Regions from separate parts of the Variovorax humicola genome, predicted to be linked through region 3. Evidence: predicted binding sites of a transcription regulator. Region 3 holds the regulator's gene; each other region holds the start of a gene.
The links. Region 3 encodes LexA, which represses DNA repair genes until DNA is damaged. Its sites were predicted from a motif close to ACTGTATNNNNATACAGT; they were not measured.
Positions count from the first base shown of each region.

Region 1: the regulator LexA is predicted to act here: its motif matches at 2,076-2,093, upstream of recA (recombinase RecA).
Region 2: the regulator LexA is predicted to act here: its motif matches at 2,720-2,737, upstream of WKW80_RS03625 (PA0069 family radical SAM protein).

Region 1 is NZ_JBBKZV010000003.1:90,845-97,295, reverse strand. It holds gene WKW80_RS07380 (sensor histidine kinase) at 1-631, opposite strand, end outside; gene WKW80_RS07375 (response regulator) at 834-1,508, opposite strand; gene WKW80_RS07370 (MarR family winged helix-turn-helix transcriptional regulator) at 1,539-2,012, opposite strand; gene recA (recombinase RecA) at 2,156-3,298, shown strand; gene recX (recombination regulator RecX) at 3,314-3,766, shown strand; gene yiaA (inner membrane protein YiaA) at 3,890-4,333, opposite strand; gene argC (N-acetyl-gamma-glutamyl-phosphate reductase) at 4,449-5,372, opposite strand; gene sucC (ADP-forming succinate--CoA ligase subunit beta) at 5,560-6,451, shown strand, end outside.
Region 2 is NZ_JBBKZV010000001.1:763,976-770,426, reverse strand. It holds gene WKW80_RS03635 (dialkylrecorsinol condensing enzyme) at 1-959, opposite strand, end outside; gene WKW80_RS03630 (methyltransferase family protein) at 1,053-1,613, shown strand; gene WKW80_RS03625 (PA0069 family radical SAM protein) at 1,620-2,708, opposite strand; gene WKW80_RS03620 (hypothetical protein) at 2,863-3,240, shown strand; gene WKW80_RS03615 (hypothetical protein) at 3,237-3,839, shown strand; gene WKW80_RS03610 (glutathione S-transferase) at 3,884-4,540, opposite strand; gene WKW80_RS03605 (polyhydroxyalkanoate depolymerase) at 4,669-5,889, shown strand; gene glgB (1,4-alpha-glucan branching protein GlgB) at 6,026-6,451, shown strand, end outside.
Region 3 is NZ_JBBKZV010000006.1:112,433-118,883, reverse strand. It holds gene WKW80_RS12855 (hypothetical protein) at 1-160, shown strand, start outside; gene WKW80_RS12850 (MFS transporter) at 204-1,361, opposite strand; gene WKW80_RS12845 (D-2-hydroxyacid dehydrogenase family protein) at 1,358-2,365, opposite strand; gene WKW80_RS12840 (hypothetical protein) at 2,421-2,744, opposite strand; gene lexA (transcriptional repressor LexA) at 2,855-3,541, opposite strand; gene WKW80_RS12830 (asparaginase) at 3,616-4,611, shown strand; gene adk (adenylate kinase) at 4,656-5,312, opposite strand; gene kdsB (3-deoxy-manno-octulosonate cytidylyltransferase) at 5,444-6,229, opposite strand; gene WKW80_RS12815 (Trm112 family protein) at 6,286-6,451, opposite strand, start outside; gene lpxK (tetraacyldisaccharide 4'-kinase) at 6,449-6,451, opposite strand, start outside.

The DNA.
Region 1 (6,451 bases), on a different contig from region 3:
CGTCGATCTTGCGCTCACGGATGCGGTCTTCCAGCTCCGACAACGGCTTGATGCCGCGCACCAGCGCCAGCCAGATCAGCAGGATCGCCAGCGGCAGGATCGCGAACTGCGGCAGCAGCACGCCCTTGATGATCTCGGTGGCCAGCACCTCCTGCTTGCGGCGCGTCTCGGCCACCTGCACCAGTACCAGCCCGGAGCCGGGCAGCGGCGGCTGGACCCAGGTGTAGGCCACGCGCACCGGATCGTCGCGCATGCGCTCGTCGCGCAGCCACACGTGCTCGTCCGACGGGGTCTCGTCCTCCGGCGGCAGCGGCAGGTCGCTGTCGCCGCCGAGCAGCTCACCTTCGGCGCTGCGCACCTGGTAGTAGACGCGATCAGTGTCGTCGGCGCGCAGGATGTCGCGGGAGGGCTGCGGCAGGTAGAACTGCACCTGCTTGTCCTGCACCGTCACCAGGGCGCCCAGCGTCTGCACGTTGTATTCGAGCGCGCGGTCGAACGGTCGGTTGGCGATGCCCTGTGCCACCAGCCAGGTGACGCCGATACTGACCGGCACCAGCAGCAGTAGCGGCGTCAGCATCCAGTCCAGGATCTCGCCGAACAGTGATCGCTGGCCGCGTTGAAAAAGTCTCAAGTGGCGGTTTCCTCAGAAGGGGAACGGATTGTTGTCGTTCGGGGCATCTCGAGGGCAGGCCCAAGGGAAATTCTTGCTGCGCTGCCGTTGCAGGTTGTCGATCGGATCAAGCCCGCGCGCTGGTCATCAATCTCAAGACACGGCAGCGAGTCGTGATGCTGATCCTGGACAAGCCGAAGTAGACGCTGCGCGCCGGCCTGGCTTACGCCGGGATCTTCTCGAGGCAGTAGCCCAGCCCCCGCACCGTCGCAATGCGGATCGGGCCCTTTTCGATCTTCTTGCGCAGGCGGTGGATATAGACCTCGATGGCGTTGAGGCTCACTTCCTCGCCCCATTCGCACAGCCGCTCGACCAGCTGGTCCTTGCTGACCAGGCGGCCGACGCGCTGCAGCAGCACTTCGAGCAGGCCGAGTTCGCGCGCCGACAGCTCGATCATCTTGCCGTCGATCGTTGCCACCCGGCCCGCCTGGTCGTACACCAGCGGGCCGTGCCGGATGGCATTGCTGGTGGCGCCCATGCCGCGCCGCGTCAACGCCCTGACGCGCGCCTCCAGTTCCTGCAGCGAGAACGGCTTGGCCATGTAGTCGTCGGCGCCGTGGTCGAGGCCGCGCACGCGCTCTTCCACGCTGTCGGCCGCCGTCAGCACCAGCACCGGCAGCGTCGACCCGCGCGCACGCAGGCGCTTGAGGATTTCGAGTCCATGCAGGTTGGGCAGGCCGAGGTCGAGGATGAGCAGGTCGAACTCGCTGTTGGTCATCAGCGCCGCGTCGGCCTGCGAGCCGGTGGCCACGTGGTCGACTGCCGCCCCCGAAGTGCGCAAGCTGCGCAGCAGCGCATCGGCCAGTACCTGGTCATCTTCGGCAATCAGGATTCGCATGAGGTCTCGTTGGCGGATTCGTGGCGAATTCTAGGCCGCGGCATAGGCCTCGAGACCGATGGTTACCACCGTCGCGATCTCGTTGCCCACGCTGGCGCGGAACTCGGCCTCGGCCTGCGCAACAGCCCGCCGGAAGGCCTCCAGCCAGGCCAGCCCGTCGGCTGTGAACAGCACGCGCCGGGCCCGCGCGTCGAGCGGGTCCGGCTCGCGTGTGACCAGTCCCCATGCCTCGCATTGGTCGACCAGCATGCCCATCGCCTGCTTGGTCATCCCCGCGCGCTCGGCCAATTCGGTGAGTCGCGAACCGCCGCGGGCCAGGTGGCGCGTGATGTGGATGTGCGCCGCGCTGACCTGCTGCCGCGCCGCCAGGTTGGACAACGCAAGCGGCACCTCGACGTCCTGCGCCATCAGCGCCAGCACGCGTTCGTCGAAGCGGCGCATGGCGTGGCCGAGCAGGCGCCCCAGGTGGGTCTGGCGCCAGTCGTCGTCGGAGGTCGGAGTCATCTATAAATGGTAAAGCAAACTGACTAAAAAATGGCTTTACGCATTTATACAGTCCCGTACACTACTGTTCAAGCATCCAGCCTGTTGTTCAACACAGGTGGATAAAACAAATCACAAACCGTTGATATTCAAGGAGTTTTCCAATGGACGCAGTCGTCAAAGGCGCAAGCATCGCAGGTGCCAACACCGAAAAGGCCAAGGCCCTGCAGGCCGCGCTGGCCCAGATCGAAAAGCAGTTCGGCAAGGGCACGATCATGCGGCTCGGCGAAGGCGAGGTGCTCGAAGACATCCAGGTCGTCTCCACCGGCTCGCTCGGCCTCGACATCGCGCTGGGCGTCGGCGGCCTGCCGCGCGGGCGCGTCATCGAAATCTACGGCCCTGAATCCTCGGGCAAGACCACGCTCACGCTGCAGGTCATCGCCGCCATGCAGAAGCAGGCCGGCACCTGTGCCTTCGTCGATGCCGAGCACGCGCTCGACGTGCAATACGCGCAGAAGCTCGGCGTCAACCTGTCCGACCTGCTCATCAGCCAGCCCGACACTGGCGAGCAGGCGCTCGAAATCGTCGATTCGCTGGTGCGCTCCGGCGCGGTCGACCTGATCGTGATCGACTCGGTCGCCGCCCTCACGCCCAAGGCCGAAATCGAAGGCGAAATGGGCGACTCGCTGCCCGGCCTGCAGGCCCGCCTGATGAGCCAGGCGCTGCGCAAGCTCACCGCCACCATCAAGAAGACCAACTGCATGGTCATCTTCATCAACCAGATCCGCATGAAGATCGGCGTGATGTTCGGCTCGCCCGAAACCACCACCGGCGGCAACGCGCTCAAGTTCTATGCCTCGGTGCGCCTCGACATCCGCCGCATCGGCACCATCAAGAAGGGCGACGAGGCCATCGGCAACGAGACCAAGGTCAAGGTGGTCAAGAACAAGGTCTCGCCCCCGTTCAAGACGGCCGAGTTCGACATCCTGTTCGGCGAAGGCATCAGCCGCGAGGGCGAGATCATCGACATGGGTGTCACCGCCAAGATCATCGACAAGTCCGGCGCCTGGTATGCCTACAACGGCGAGAAGATCGGCCAGGGCCGCGACAACGCCCGCGAGTTCCTGCGCGAGAACCCCGAGCTGTCACGCGAGATCGAGAACAAGGTGCGCGAGTCGCTGGGCATCCCGCTGCTGGCAGCCGATGCGGGCATGGCCGAGGCGGGCGCAGCCGAGGCGCCAGCGGCAAAGCCCCCGAAGGCTGACAAGGCTGACAAGGCCGACAAGGCCGACAAGGCGGAAAAGTAAGCGTCGAACCAGCCGATGGCATTTGCAGCCCCTTCCCTCAAAGGCCGTGCGCTGCGCCTGCTGAGTCAACGAGAGCATTCGCGCGCCGAGCTGGAACGCAAGCTCTCGCGGCACGAAGTAGAGCCGGGCTCGCTGAGCCGCGCCCTCGACGAACTGGCTGCGAAAGACTTCATCAGCGAGGCGCGTGTGGTCCAGTCCGTGCTGAATCAGCGTGCGTCGCGCGTCGGCGCCGCGCGGGTCAAGCAGGAGTTGGCCCACAAGGGCATTGCGCCGGAAGCCATTGCCGAAGCAGTGGCCAGCCTGCGCGACACCGAGTTGCCTCGCGCCCTGGAAGTCTGGCGCCGCCGATTCGGCACCCTGCCCGTGGACGCCGCCGAGCGCACCCGGCAAGCACGGTTTCTGCTGGCGCGTGGCTTTTCGGCCGACGTGGTCGCAAAAACGCTGAAAAGTAGCGCCGATAACGACTGAGGCCTCTGCGCCCCAAGTCAGAGGAGGTGCGCAGCGCCGCCCGGCCGCCCGAAGGCGCTCGCACCGCAGTGCGAAGCACGGAGGTTACCCAGCGCTTGGCGCCGCAGCGGATGACCCGCGGGTTCAGGCTGCGTCCGTCGTCTCGCCTTCCACCGCCGGCGCGCTGGCGGTGTGCGAAGCGATGTCGCGCACGTTCTTCTGCACGGCCACGGCACCGAACAGCGCGAGCAGGAACGCCATGCCGTAGAAGCCCTTCTCACTTGCCGCCAACGTGGCGTTGAAGAGGCCGACACCCAACAGCGCCACCGACATCAGCAGCGAAACCCAGCACAGGCTGTAGTAGATGTTGGTGACGGGAATGCCCTCCAGCCGGTCGCGCACCGACTTCTGCAGGGAGACCGCGGAGAACAGGCCATACATCAGGATGGTGAAGTAGTAGCCCTTCTCGTTGAGCTGCATGGATGCGTTCCACAACCCGATCAGAAAAACGATCGCACCGATGAACAGTGCGGCCCAGGACGCAGCGACGAACGCGCCGGTCGGTTTCTGGAATTTCGCGGCGACCATGTGAGCACTCCTCATTATCTTGATCGCCGCATGATAGCGACACTACAAGGCCCGAAATGGCAAAAGTCGCGTCCTGCCTGCGTAAGCCGCTATCAAATAGATAGCGAAGCGGGGTTCAAAGCCCCAGCATCAACTGCAGGTTCTGCACCGCGGCGCCGCTGGCGCCTTTGCCGAGGTTGTCGAGCCGGGCGATGACGACCGCATGGCGGTGGTCTTCGTTCGGGAACACGCGAATCTCGAGTTCGTTGGTGTCGTTGAGTGCGAGCGGGTCGATCTTGCCCCCATCGGTCGGTGGCAGCACTTTCACGTACTTGGCCGGCGTGTTGCTCCTGGCGTAGTGCGAAGCCAGCGCGTCATGCAGGTCGCTCGCCTTCGGCTTGCCGGGCAACTCGTCGAGGTGCAGCGGCAACTGAACGAGCATCCCCTGCCTGAAGTTGCCCACCGACGGGATGAACACAGGCCGGTGCTTGAGGCCGGTGTACTTCATGATCTCGGGAATGTGCTTGTGCTTGAGGCCGAGCGCGTAGGTCTCGAACAGCGGTGCCTCGCCCTTTTCGTACGCCTCGATCATGGTCCGGCCGCCGCCCGAATAGCCGCTGACCGAGGGCAGCGCGATCGGCTGGTCGGCGGGGAGCAATCCCGCGTCGATCAGGGGGCGCACCATGGCGATGGCGCCAGTCGCGTAGCAGCCGGGATTGGCCACGCGATCGGCCTTGGCCACCGCTTCCCAGTGGCCGGCCACCAACTCGGGGAAGCCAAACGTCCAGGCCGGATTGACGCGGTGCGCCGTCGACGCATCGATGATCTTGGGCTTCTTGCCGGTCAGCTGGTCGATGAGCGCCACCGATTCGATGGCCGCGTCGTCATGCAGGCACAGCACCACCAGGTCGACACCGGCCACCAGCTCGCGCTTGGCGTTCACGTCCTTGCGCAGCTCGGGCGCAATGCTGACCACCTCGACGGCGGGCATCCTGGCGAGACGTTCGCGGATTTGCAGGCCGGTGGTGCCGGCTTCGCCGTCGATGAAGACCTTGGCCATATAGATATTCTGGGCTGTAGAAACTACGTATTGACCACAAGCAAATGCCTGCGGTTGGTGCAACGCACCATGATACATTCCCCGGTTGTTCGCCGGCCCTGTCCTTTGGTCATCACATCGGGGCGCCGTGGCCCTCGGACAACAGCCTTCCATCCCCGTCCCAACTCCTCTTCCGAGAGAAATCCTCATGAAGATTCACGAATACCAGGGCAAGGAAATCCTTGCCAAGTTTGGTGTGCCGGTGCCGCGCGGCATCCCGGCGTACACGGTGCAGGAGGCGGTCGAGGCCGCCCAGAAACTCGGCGGCCCGGTGTGGGTGGTCAAGGCACAGATCCACGCGGGCGGCCGCGGCAAGGGCGGCGGTGTCAAGGTCGCGAAGAGCATCGACGACGTCAAGCGCCTGGCCGGTGAGATCCTCGGCATGCAGCTCGTCACGCACCAGACCGGCCCGGAAGGCCAGAAGGTCCGCCGCCTCTACATCGAGGACGGCGCGGACATCCAGAAGGAATACTACGTGTCGGCCGTGACCGACCGTGCGACCCAGAAGGTCGCGTTCATCGCCTCCAGCGAAGGCGGCATGGACATCGAGGCCGTCGCGCACGACACGCCCGAGAAGATCATCACCGTGATGGCCGACCCGAAGACCGGCCTGACCGACGCGCAAGCCAAGGAAATCGCCGACGGCATCGGCATCCCGGCCGGCTCCACCGCGCAGGCCGTGGACATCTTCAAGAAGCTCTACACCTGCTACATGGAGACGGACGCCTCGCTGGTCGAGATCAATCCGCTCAACCGTGACAGCAAGGGCAACATCATCGCCCTGGACGCCAAGTTCAACTTCGACAGCAACGCGCTGTTCCGCCACCCCGAGATCGTCGCCCTGCGCGACCTCGACGAAGAAGACGCGGCCGAAGTCGAGGCCAGCAAGTTCGACCTGGCCTACATCAGCCTCGACGGCAACATCGGCTGCCTGGTGAACGGCGCCGGCCTGGCCATGGCCACGATGGACACCATCAAGCTGTTCGGCGGCGAGCCGGCCAACTTCCTCGACGTGGGCGGCGGCGCCACCCCCGAGAAGG
Region 2 (6,451 bases), on a different contig from region 3:
CGGTCGTAGGCCGAGCCGGAGGGCAGCTCAAAGCGGGTCTTGATTTTAGTCAGTTGCTTCCTGAAGAGAGGCCGCAGCAGGGCCTGCAGGCCGAGGCTGAGCGGCACCACGGTGACGATGAGGGCAAACAGGAACACCACGTACGCCAGCACCAGCGGCTTGCGTTGCACGCTGCCTGGCCGCCCCACCGCCATGATCAGCTTGCCCCAGATGAAAAAGCTGCGCGTGCCCGCCTTCTCGCTGACGTAGAGGCGCGGATCGGCCACCACGGCGCCCAGCCCGGCCAGCAGGGGCTCGGTGCCCCGCTCGGCATCGCGGTGCAGGCCGTCGCGCAAGGCCAGCCCGAAGCGGCGCGCACCCGAGATCTGCGCGGCGGTAAGCCCGGCATCGGGCATGCCCCAGAACCCGCGCTTGCGGCCGAACAGCAGCCAGGCGGGGGTCGTGATGAACGTGGCCAGCGTCGGGCCGGGGTCGGTCAGGACCACGTTGTCCATCAGCCGCGCGCCGACCGCGTCCAGCAAGGTCTTGAGCTTCTCGTGTGCCGTCAACCACATGTTGCGGCAGGCGATCACCGTCACCACCGGCTTGCCCTTCAGCAGGCGCGCCGCGACCGGATGCTGCAGGAAGGCCGCGATGGGCTGCGACGGCGCCAGGAACCAGACCTGCCATGGCAGGATCACGAGGTCGAAGTCTTCGTCTCCAGTCAGCGAAAGCGGCGCCAGCGGTGGGGGCCGCATGTGCGCCGTCTCGGGAAAGGCGTCGAAGAACGCGAGGATGGGCCACGGAAACGGCAGCGGCTGCAAGGGCTGGAGCGTCTCAACATGCACCTGGATGCCGGGATCCGCCTTCAGCGGCGCCACGATCTGGTCGGCGACGGCTTCGAGTTGTCCCGTCTGGGAAAAACGAATGACGAGCACACGCTTGGGCGGTGCGACTTGGCTCGGCGGTGGTGGGGTCACGGGATCAATGCGCAGGAGAGGGTCGGAGTTTAGGTGATGCCTGCGGCCGCCGGCGCGACCAGGGGCGGCACCCGGGCCGTGTAGATTCGGCGCATGTTCCATGCCATTGCGTTTGCCGTCGCCTTCATCGCCGGGTCTGCCGCGCTGCTCCACGTCTCGCGTGGCGCGTTGAAGCGCCCCGGTTCGCACGGCTTCTATCGCTTCTTTGCGTGGGAGTGCATCCTGGGCCTGGTCTTGCTGAACCTGCCCGTGTGGGGCGACGATCCGTTGGCCATGCACCAATTGCTGTCATGGCTGATGCTCGTCGCGTCGGCATGGCTGCCGCTGCATGCCGTGCGCCTTCTCAAGCAGGTGGGCAAGCCGACCGACGAACGCCGGGACGACGCCCTGCTCGGCTTTGAAAAGACCAGCGCACTGGTGACCAGCGGCGCATTCCGCTACATCCGTCATCCGATGTACACCGCCTTGATCCTCCTGGCCTGGGGCGCCTTCCTGAAGCAGTTCTCATGGATCGGCCTGGTGCTGGCACTGGCCGCCACGGCGCTGCTTTTCATCACCGCGCTGCGGGACGAACAGGAGTGCCTGCAGCACTTCGGCGAGGCCTACCGTGACTACATGCGCGGCACGCGACGGTTCATTCCGTATGTTCTCTAGGGCTGGCTAGAACAAGCTGCCCTGCCCCGCCACACCCGGCGGCCGGAAGGCTTCGAGGTCCATCGGGATGCGTTCGCGGTTGAAGCCGATGCGCTGCGTTGCCTTTTCGAAGCGCTGGCGGATGAGTTCGGCCCACAGGCCGCTGCCCTTCATGCGCGTGGCGAAATCGGCGTCGTAGTCCTTGCCGCCGCGCATGTCGCGAATGCGCGCCATGATGCGGCCGGCGCGCTGCGGGTAGTGCAACTGGAGCCATTCCCTGAACAGCGGCGCCACTTCCCACGGCAGCCGGATCACGTTGTAGAAGGCGCGGCGGGCGCCGGCCTCCCATGCGGCTTCGAGCACCTGCTCCATGTCTTCGTTGACGAACGGAATCTGCGGGGACACGCTCACGCCCACCGGCACGCCGGCATCGACCAGGGTGCGGATCGTGCGCAGGCGCCGGTAGGGCGCGGCGGCGCGCGGCTCCAGCTTGCGTGCGAGTTCGCCGTCCAGGGTGGTCACGGTGATGTAGACGGCGGCGAGCCGCTGCGCAGCCATCGGTGCGATCAGGTCCAGGTCGTGCTCGATGGCGCTCGACTTGGTGACCACGGCAAACGGATGGCGCGTTTCGCGCATCACCTCGATCACGGCACGCGTCAGGCGCAGTTCGCGCTCGATCGGCTGGTAGCAATCGGTGGCGGTGCCGATTGCGATCTGGCTGGGCCGGTAGTTCTTCCTGCCGAGTTCGGCGCGCAGAACTTCGGCGATGTTGCGCTTGGCGATGAGCTTCGTTTCGAAGTCGAGGCCGGGCGACAGGTTGAGGTAGCTGTGCGTCGGCCGCGCAAAGCAATAGATGCAGCCATGCTCGCAGCCCCTGTACGGGTTGAGCGACCGGTCGAAGGGAACGTCGGGCGAGTCGTTGCCGCTGAGCACCGACTTGGCATCCTCGAAGCGAACCTCGGTCTGCGGCGCGCATCTTTCCTCGGCGGCATCGCTCTCCAGCGTGCCCCAGCCGTCGTCGTACGCATCGCGCGCGTCCTTTTCGAACCGGTGCGGAATGCGCGTCGCCGCGCCGCGGCCCTTGAGGGCGTGAACGGGGATGAAGGTTTCGGCCATGGCGCTGGATTACTGGATAAATAAACAGTATGCAGCGATACCGAATGGAATGCCAGTGCTCGCGGGCACGCGGTGCCGCGCGTATGCACAGCGACCTATTGCGCACGCTTGCACGCGCCGGAATACTGGCGCTCCCAAACCACGAGGGCGTTTCATGCGATCGGACACTGAAGACGAATACGAGCGGATGTACGACACCTATCGCGGCGACGAGGAGGCCGACAGGAACGCCCGGCGCACCGTCTCCGATCTCAAGGAAGCCATCCGGCGGGCAGCGTCGCTGCATGACGCCAGCTTGCGAAGCGACGCAAGGTATTTCCTGCTGGCAAATTTCTACCAGATGGTGTTCCGGCCGCTTCGCAACGACGGCTCGTCGGCATTGATGGAGGCGTCGATGCTGGACATCGAGCGCATCGTGCAGGTGGCCAGGGCCTTTGCGGGGCCCGAGCCCATATCCGGCAATGATGTTCTCCGGGCCACCAGCCTGCTGATCGGCAAGCTCAGGACCGCCGCTTCCGAGATCTGGGGATGAGCGCTGTATTGGGTCCGGCCGCCACCGTGGACAACGCGGACAAGCGCGCCGCGATCGACATGTCGGTCAAGCTCAGCGTCCAGCTGATGGCGACCGCGCTCGGCATGCTGACGGTCGAAGGCGCACTGCTGATCTTTGCGCTGACCTACCGCGAATTGTCCTCATGGGGCGTGATCTCGGGCCTGCTCGCAGCCGCATGCTTCCTGTACAGCATTTTTTGCGCTGGCAAGGGCATCACTCTGGCGAGGAATGACGGGATCATTGGGAACTGGAATGTCCAAGTCTCCAAATCGAAGTTCAACCAGCAGGCATTGTTCGGCCTGATCGGGCTCGCCTTCCTGCTGGCGATGCTTTCCGCGGCACTGACGTCTCCCGCACGCGCCAAGGGTGCGGACGAGACCGCGCTGCAAAACGAGATCCTGGAGTTGCGGCGCTCGCTGGACGACCAGGCCAAGGCTGCTTCCGCCGCTGACGCACGGCAGCGCGTCGAGACAGACAATCTGCGCAAGGAACTGGCGGCGTTGCGATCGCAGATCGGCGCGCCCGCCGCGTGCAAACCCGCGGCTTGCCCGGCGCCCAAGCCACAGAAGAAGAAATAGGCCGGCTCGGAGAGGCTCGGCGAGGATCAGGGAAACAGGCCGGCTCAGAACTCCGCTTCGAGTTCGTCTATGGCCTCCGGCTCCTGCTTCGCCGCGGCGATCCACTCCTGCATGTCGGGCAGTTCCACCATGTGCCTGACGTAGGTCGCACAGGCCGGCGGCAACTTCACGTCGTAGGTCAGGAAGCGCGTGACCACCGGCGCGTACATCGCGTCCGCCAACCCGGGCTTCTTGCCGAAAAGATACGGGCCGCCATATTTGGCGAGGCATTCCTTCCAGATCTCGACAATGCGGTCGATGTCGCCTTGCGCACGCGACCAGATCCTGAAGTTGGGGAAGCGCGCCTTGACATTCATCGGCAGCGCGCCGCGCATGCTGGCAAAACCCGAATGCATCTCGCCGCAGATGGCGCGGCAGTGGGCGCGGGCCCTGGCGTCGGCGGGCAGCAGGCCGGCCTTGGGCTTGATTTCGTGGAGATACTCGCCGATGGCCAGCGTGTCCCACACCTTGAGGTCGTCGTGCTGCAGCGAAGGCACCAGCATCGACGACGACAGCAGCAGCATCTCGGCCTTCATCGCGGGATCGTCGGGCGGGATGATCTTCTCGGCAAAGTCGAGTCCGGCAAAGCGGCACATGAGCCAGCCGCGCAACGCCCAGGCGCCGTAGTTCTTGCTGCTGATCGTGAGTACGGGTTTGGACATGGCGAGGCTCCGTGGGCTGTTGTCTTGGCGGTGCGCAACCTGCTCCGTGCAAGGCCCATGCCATAAAGAAGAAGCCGAGCGCATCGCGTCGGCGCTCCGTTGGCCCGCAACTTGCCTGCAAGGGATTCATGCTGTACCGGGCCTACCAAAACCAAGCCGACCTGATGTCTCCGCTGCGACTCGGGGCGCAGTTCCTGGGGGCCGCGCTGTGGATCGATGGCACCGAGCGCACCGCTTCACGGCAGATTTCGGCGCAGATGGAGGTGTTTTCGCGCATGCGGCTCACGCACACGCGGCCGGGCTGGGGCATCGACAGCGTGATCGTCGACGGCGAGCAGGTCGCGGTGCATGAGGAGCCCGGACTGGTCGCTCCGTTCGGCACGCTGCTGCACTTCCGCAGGGACACCAAGGCGGTGCATCCACCGGTGCTGCTGGCCGCACCACTCTCGGGCCATTTCGCCACCCTGCTGCGCGAAACCGTGCGGACGCTCCTGCGCGACCACGACGTGTACGTGACCGATTGGCACAACGCGCGTGATGTGGGCCTGTGGCATGGTGGCTTCGGCCTCGACGAATACACGAACCAGCTGATCGCGTTCATGGATGCCATCGGCCCGGGCGTGCATCTCGTGGCCGTGTGCCAGCCCTGCGTGGCGGCACTGGCCGCGACAGCCCTGATGTCGGAAGACGAGCATCCCGCCACGCCGCGCAGCCTCACGCTGATGGCCGGCCCGGTCGACTGCCGCATCAACCCGTCCAAGGTGAACGAACTCGCGACCGAGCGGCCAATCGCGTGGTTCAAGCGAAACCTGATCAGCCAGGTGCCATGGCCGCACGCGGGGGTCGGGCGCAAGGTGTACCCCGGCTTCCTGCAGTTGACGGCCTTCATGAGCATGAACATGGACCGGCACAAGAAGCAGTTCCGGGAGCTCTACGCGCACCTGGTCGAAGGCCGCATGGAGCAGGCCAACGACATTCGCGACTTCTATGACGAATACCTCGCGGTGAACGACCTGCCGGCCGAGTTCTACCTGGAGACGGTGCAGCGCGTGTTCCAGACCTACGACCTGCCGCGCGGCGAACTCACTGTGGGCGAGCGCAAGATCAACCTGGCCGCGATCCGCCGCACCGCGCTGCTGACCGTCGAAGGCGAGCGCGACGACATCTGCTCCGTCGGCCAGACCGTCGCAGCGCAGGACCTTTGCAGCAGCATCCGCCCGTACCTGAAGGCGCACCACCTGCAAGCCGGCGTGGGCCACTACGGCGTATTCAGCGGCACCCGCTGGAATTCGCAGATCTATCCGCGGGTGCGCGAGACGATCTACGCGGCGGCCGAACTGATTCGCTGACGCGCTGCCCGGGCATGTAGTTGTCGTCCGACACGACGAGGGGCACCCGCGACTTGCGTGCCGGCGGGGCATGCGCTTCAATGAGCCGCTCGCAAGCCACGGGACGAGTCAGAACGTCCGGTCAGAAGGACACCCAGTGCAAATTCATCATCAGCATTTCGGCGAGCAGGACAGCTGGCTCTTTCGCGAAGGCACACATGCGCGCATGCATGACAACCTCGGCTGTCATCTCCATGCGGATGGCAGCGGCGCGACCTTTGCGGTGTGGGCACCGAATGCGCGCGCGGTCTCCGTGATTGCCGACTGGAACGGCTGGGACGAGACTGCCCTGCGCATGCATCCGCGGCCCGATGGCAGCGGTATCTGGGAGGCCATCGCACCGAAGGCCACCCAGGGCGAGGTCTACAAGTACCGGATCTTCTCGAATCACAACGGCTACGTGGTCGACAAGGCCGACCCGTTCGCGTTCTGCGCGGAGGCGCCGCCGGCCACGGGCTCGCGCGTGTGGTCGCTCGAGCACGAATGGCATGACGGCAACTGGATGGCCACGCGCGGCCCCAGC
Region 3 (6,451 bases):
GGATCTCGCGCAGTTCGACAAGACCGCGTTCGAAACTCTCGCGGCGCCGATCGAGCCCGCGGCGACGGCCCCGGCTCCGACCGATCCGCACGTCATTGATTTCGAATTGTTCGATCCCGAGACCGAGGCGGCGATCGCGCCACGCATCATCAAGCGCTGACTGAGCGCGGCGTCCTCGGTCCCCCAGTCAAATCCTGGGTCAATCAAGCGGGCCGCGGCAAGCGGTCGACCGCGATGCTGAGGGTCATGGCGACCAGCATCGCGCCCAAGCCGGCCCAATGCATCCAGCTTGCAGCATCGTGCGCCAGCAGCCACCCTCCGGTGGCGGCGCCAATTGCCTGCCCGATGAACATGCCCGAACTGTTGAGCGCCACCGAGCCCGCAGCCATTGCCGGCGCCAGGCCGACCAGCCGTGCCTGTTGAGCCGAGTTGGCCGCAAAGCAGCCGAGCCCCCAAGGCATCACCACCAATGCGAACACCACAAAATTGACGCCCAGCGGCCACAGCAACAGACTCGTTGCCATGAGCGCGGTGGTCAACAGCGCCGCTCTGCCGGCGCCAATGCGGTCGATGTAGCGACTGACCAGGATATTGCCGACGAGTCCGCATGCGCCAAACCAGGCCCACATGAAGCTTTGCTGCGTCGCGTCCGCACCGAGTTGCTGCTTCAGCAGCGGTGCAAAGTAGGCGAACACCACGAACTGGCCGGTGCTTTGCAGTGCGGTGACCGTCACCACTCCCATCAACGCAGGACTCTTGAAGACCCGCGCCCAGGCTGCGCGCGTGAGTGCAGCGGGGCGAACACCGGTCGGCATCGTCGACCAGATCCAGGCGGCGCTGCAGATTGCGGCAACGGCGATGACGAGGAACGCAGCGCGCCAGCCGTAGTGGCCGCCAAGCCAGGCACCCAGCGGCAGCCCCAGTACCGACGCCATCGACCAACCCAGGAAGACGAAGGTCACGCCCCGGCCGCGTTGATCGGGCGGCACCAGCATGCCCGCCGATGCCGCGGCTTGCGCCGTAAAGATGGCCGGGGCAAGCATCGTCAGCATGCGCACCACCAGCAGCTCGAAATAGCTGGGCATCAGGGCCGCGGCCACATGGCAGACCCCATACCAAACCATGGTCAGCGCAAGAAGCATGCGTCGGTCCCAGCCCGCTACGAGCGCCGCAAGCAGCGGCGCTCCGAAGCAGACAACCAACGCGCCCGCGGTCATCAACTGGCCCGCCGCCGAAACGCTCACGCCGAATGACCCACTGATTTCGTTCAGCGTGCCGGCGACGAGCATGACACCGGTACCGATAACGAAATTACCCGCCAGCAACGCCCAGAGTGAGGCGGGGAGCGGGGCCCGACTCAACGGCGAACCTGCAGTGCGCCAGGATTGACGATGTTGGTCGGATTGCCTTTGATGAAGCTTGCGACGTTGTCGAACGCCTGGCCGAAATAGAGCTCGTAGCTCTCTTGCTCCACGTAGCCGATATGCGGGGTGCAGATGCAGTTCTCGAGTCGCAACAGCGCGTGTCCCTGCAGAGGTGGTTCGCTTTCGAACACGTCGATTGCGGCGAGGCCGGGCCGGCCGCGATTGAGCGCGGCGAGTAGCGCGTCGGGCTCGACCAACTCAGCACGCGACGTGTTCACGAACAAGGCAGTTGGCTTCATCCGCGACAAGTCCGCCAGTGTCACAATGCCGCGTGTTTCGTCCATCAGACGCAAGTGGACCGACAGCACGTCCGACATTTCGAAGAGTGCCTCGCGGCTTGCCGCGACTTGCAGTCCGTCTGACCGCGCCTTCGCGCAACTTGCTTCACGGCCCCAGACAATGACCTGCATGCCGAAGGCCTGTCCGTAGCGCGCGACCAGTTGCCCGATCCGCCCATAACCCCAGATACCAAGCGTCTTGCCCTTGAGCACGGACCCCAGGCCGAAGTTCGGCGGCATCGAAGCCGATTTGAGGCCGGACTGCTGCCACGCGCCATGCTTGAGATTGCTGATGTACTGCGGCAGGCGGCGCATCGCGGACATGATCAATGCCCAGGTCAACTCGGCCGGGGCAAGCGGCGAACCGCTGCCTTCGGCCACCGCGACGCCCAGTTCGCTGCATGCATTCACGTCGATGTGGCTGCCCACCCGGCCTGTTTGTGAAATGAGCTTGAGCTTGGGCAGTTTCTCGACCAGTTGCCGCGAGATCTGCGTACGCTCGCGAATCAGCACGATCACGTCGGCATCTTTCAGACGCACTGACAATTGGCCGATGCCCTTGACTGTATTGGTATAGACCTTGGCGGCATAGGCGTCGAGCTTGGAGGCGCAGCGCAATTTACGCACCGCATCCTGGTAGTCGTCGAGGATCACGATATTCATGGCACGTTATTGTGCCTTGCACCCTCTGCGGCCGCGCGTTCCCGCCTTTGCCACGTCAATGCATCAGGCGCCTTGCATCGTCCGCGGCCTCCAGGGCGGCGAGCCGATCGAGCTCGGCGCAGACATCGGCCATACGGCCCGAGATGACTACGCGGCCCGTGCCACCGGCTGTGCGCTGCGTATCCAGAACGCGTATCACCCGCAGCGGCCTGGCGGCCGATGCTCCCTTGGTCGCGGTTGTGCGGGCCATGCACCCGGGGCGAATCGCCACGTAGCGCAGCGCCCTCGTGCGCTGTGCGCGGCGCGTTGGCATCCAACGGTTGGCCAGCGATTGCAGGGGCGTGAAGATTTCAGCCAAGGTCAGAAAAGCGATTCCCATGTGAACTCCAGATAGTGAGGTTGAACACAGGCAGGATTTCTTCGGTCGACTGCAACAGGGTGATGGCCTCGTCGCCATACGCCCGCCACCTGGTGCATTCGTTAAGGTGGCTACATCAACATCGTGTTGCGGATCAGGCCGACGGCCAAGCCTTCGATTTCGAAGGGCTCACCCGGCTGGACAATGATCGTCGGGTAGTCGGGGTTTTCGGCGTGCAGCTCAATAACATTCTTGTTGCGCCGGAGTCGCTTGACAGTGACTTCGTCGCCAATGCGCGCGACGACGATCTGGCCGTTTCGCGCTTCCTTGGTGGACTGCACGGCGAGCAAGTCCCCGTCCATGATGCCGGCGTCGCGCATCGACATGCCGCGTACCTTGAGGAGGTAATCGGGCTGGCGCTGGAACAACGTGTTCTCCACGTAGTAGGTTTGGTCGATGTGTTCCTGCGCGAGGATGGGTGAGCCTGCCGCGACACGGCCGATCAGCGGAAGCGCGAGTTGCGCCATGCCGGGCAAGCCAAGTGAATACTGGCTGGAGCGCGTTTCGTTGATTGCGCGCAGGACATCGCCCTTCAAGCGGATGCCGCGCGAGGTGCCGCTGACCAGTTCGATGACGCCCTTTCGCGCAAGCGCCTGCAAATGCTCTTCGGCCGCGTTGGCGGACTTGAAGCCCAGCTCCGCCGCGATTTCGGCGCGCGTGGGCGGTGCGCCGGTGCGTGCAATGGCGCTCTGGATCAGGTCCAGGATCTGCTGCTGGCGGGCGGTAAGCTTGACGGCAAAGTTCGACAGGTTGAGCATGCGCTTGACTCCTCACGGCACTGGCTGAATATCCAGTAGCTGTATTTTTAACCAGTTTCTGAAAGTTGGCAAGCATGGTGGCGAGCACGGCAGCGAAGGAGTCCAGGCGTGTGGTGGTGCTCGGCACAGGGGGCACCATTGCGGGGAAGGCCGCCAAGCCGGGCGACAACATCGGCTACACGGCGGCGGAAGTTGGCGTGGCGGAGTTGCTGGGCGGCATCGAGGTGCCCGGCGTCGCACTGCATGCCGAGCAGGTGGCGCAGGTCGACAGCAAGGACATGGACTTCGCGGTCTGGCAGCGCCTTGCCGCGCGTTGCACGCATTGGCTGGCACAACCCGACGTCGCTGGCATCGTGATTACGCATGGCACAGACACGCTTGAGGAGACGGCGTTCTTCCTGCATTCGGTGTTGCGGTCGCACAAACCGGTTGTGTTGACCTGTGCGATGCGGCCAGCGACAGCGCTGGCGCCCGATGGGCCGCAGAACGTACGGGACGCGGTCGTGGTGGCTGCCACTGCGGGTGCGGCAGGCGTCGTGGCGGTTTGCGCGGGTGTGATCCATGGCGCGCTCGACGTACAAAAGGTGCACACCTACCGGCTCGATGCGTTTTCCTCCGGTGATGGCGGGCCGATCGGTTACGTCGAGGAGGGCGCGGTTCGCTCAGTGCGGAACTGGCCCTCGGCGACCACGGAGCGGTCAGAGGCGGAGATCGATGCCATTGCAAGTGCCGCCACTGCGCCTCGCGTAGAGATCATCGTGAGCCACGCCGGCGCGAGCGGCGCGATCGTTGATGCGCTGGTCCAGGAGTTTCAGGCCGCACGCGCAGGCAGCGCCGAAGGTCTGGTAGTGGCCGCGACGGGCAACGGAACGCTGCATCACGAACTCGAAGCAGCGGCGATGAGAGCGCAGGCAGCCGGCATTGCCGTGTTGCGGGCCACACGTTGCAGCGGTGGTCGCATCCTGCCAAAGCCCGGCGATGCACTGCGTGATGCCGGCTTGCTGAGTCCGGTCAAGGCGCGGATCGCGCTGATAGTGGAATTGCTGCTGTGTCGTTCGACGCCGCAATGATGCGCCGTATCAGCGGCGGGGCACTCGAGCGCCCCGCGTGACCATCAACTGCCGAGGGCCGCGAATGCGCGCTGCGTAATGTCTTCCACGCTGCCAACGCCAGCGATGGCGCGGTACTTGGGCGCGAGCGCAGGCTCGGCATTGGCCCAGTTGGCGTAGTAGTTCACCAGCGGACGGGTTTGCTGGCTGTACACATCGAGCCGATGGCGCACGGTTTCTTCGTTGTCATCGGGGCGCTGGATCAGCGGCTCGCCGGTCACGTCGTCGATGCCTTCTACCTTCGGTGGATTGAACTTCACGTGATAGGTGCGGCCCGATGCGGAGTGCGAGCGGCGGCCGCTCATGCGTTCGATGATGTCGGAGAAGGGGACCTCGATCTCCAGCACGTAGTCGAGCTTGACGCCTGCGGCCTTCATGGCCTCGGCTTGCGGAATGGTGCGGGGAAAGCCGTCGAACAGGAAGCCGTTGGCGCAGTCCGGCTGCGAGATGCGTTCCTTGACGAGGTTGATGATCAGGTCATCGCTGACCAGTCCGCCGGATTCCATGACCGACTTGGCTTGCAGCCCGAGCGGCGTGCCGGCCTTGACCGCGGCGCGCAGCATGTCCCCGGTCGAGATTTGCGGAATGCCATACCTTTTGCAGATGAAAGTCGCCTGCGTGCCTTTACCTGCCCCGGGGGCGCCCAACAAAATCAGTCTCATGGTGTCCTCGAAAGGGTTCTTTAGGATATTTATCGACGCCGCGCGCATGCCGCTTCGGGCAGGGCTGGGCCGTATTGCTTCGAGGATAGCATGGGCTTTTGCCCGCGCCCGCCCGGAAAAACCGGTGCCGGCTACGAGATCGCGGCGATGCGGGCGCGTACTCGCACCAGGTCTTCGGGCGTGTCGACGCCCGGACCCGGCGCGTGGTCGCTCACGTGCACTGCGATCCGATGACCATGCCACATCGCGCGCAATTGCTCGAGCGCTTCGAGTGACTCGACAGGCGCCGGCGGCAAGCTCGGAAACTGGCGCACAAATCCTGCGCGATAGCCGTAGATGCCGATGTGCCGCAGCGGCGCAGGCGAGGGCAGCGCTTTCAGGGGCTGGCTGGCAAAGCCGTCGCGCCACCACGGTATCGGTGCCCGGCTGAAGTAGAGCGCGTGGCCCCGCGCGTCCAGCACGGCCTTCACCACATTCGGATTCAGGAAGTCCTCTATCGAGTCGATGGCGTGCACGGCGGTGCTCATCGACGCGCCGGGTTCATTGGCGAGCGTGATCGCCACGGCGTCGATCAAGGATGGATCGATCAGCGGCTCGTCTCCCTGTACGTTGACCACGATTTCATCGTCGGCCAGCCCGAGCAAGACGCAGGCCTCGGCCAGCCGGTCACTTCCGCTCACGTGGTCCGTGCGGGTCAGGAGAGTTTCGACGCCGTGGGTCCGGCAGGCGTCCATGATGCGCGCGTCGTCGGCGGCGACGACGACGCGCGCCGCGCTGGACAGACGTGCGCGCTGCGCAACCCGAACCACCATGGGAATGCCGCCGATATCGGCCAGCGGCTTGTCCGGCAGGCGGGTTGATGCCAGCCGTGCGGGAATGAGCACGACAAAACGGATGCCCGCGGCGGGCACCTGCATGGTGTCGTCGAGAACTCCAGCAGAAGCTGCAGCGCCCGGGAGTGGTCCCGTGCTGCTCAAAGCCCCAACTCGTCGTCGGAAAGAGTTCGCGCCTCGTTCTCCAGCAACACCGGAATGCCGTCGCGTACCGGATAGGCAAGACGCGCGGTGCGGGACGAGAGCTCCTGCTTCTCCGGGTTCCAGGTCAGCGGCCCCTTGGTCACGGGGCAGACCAGCAATTCA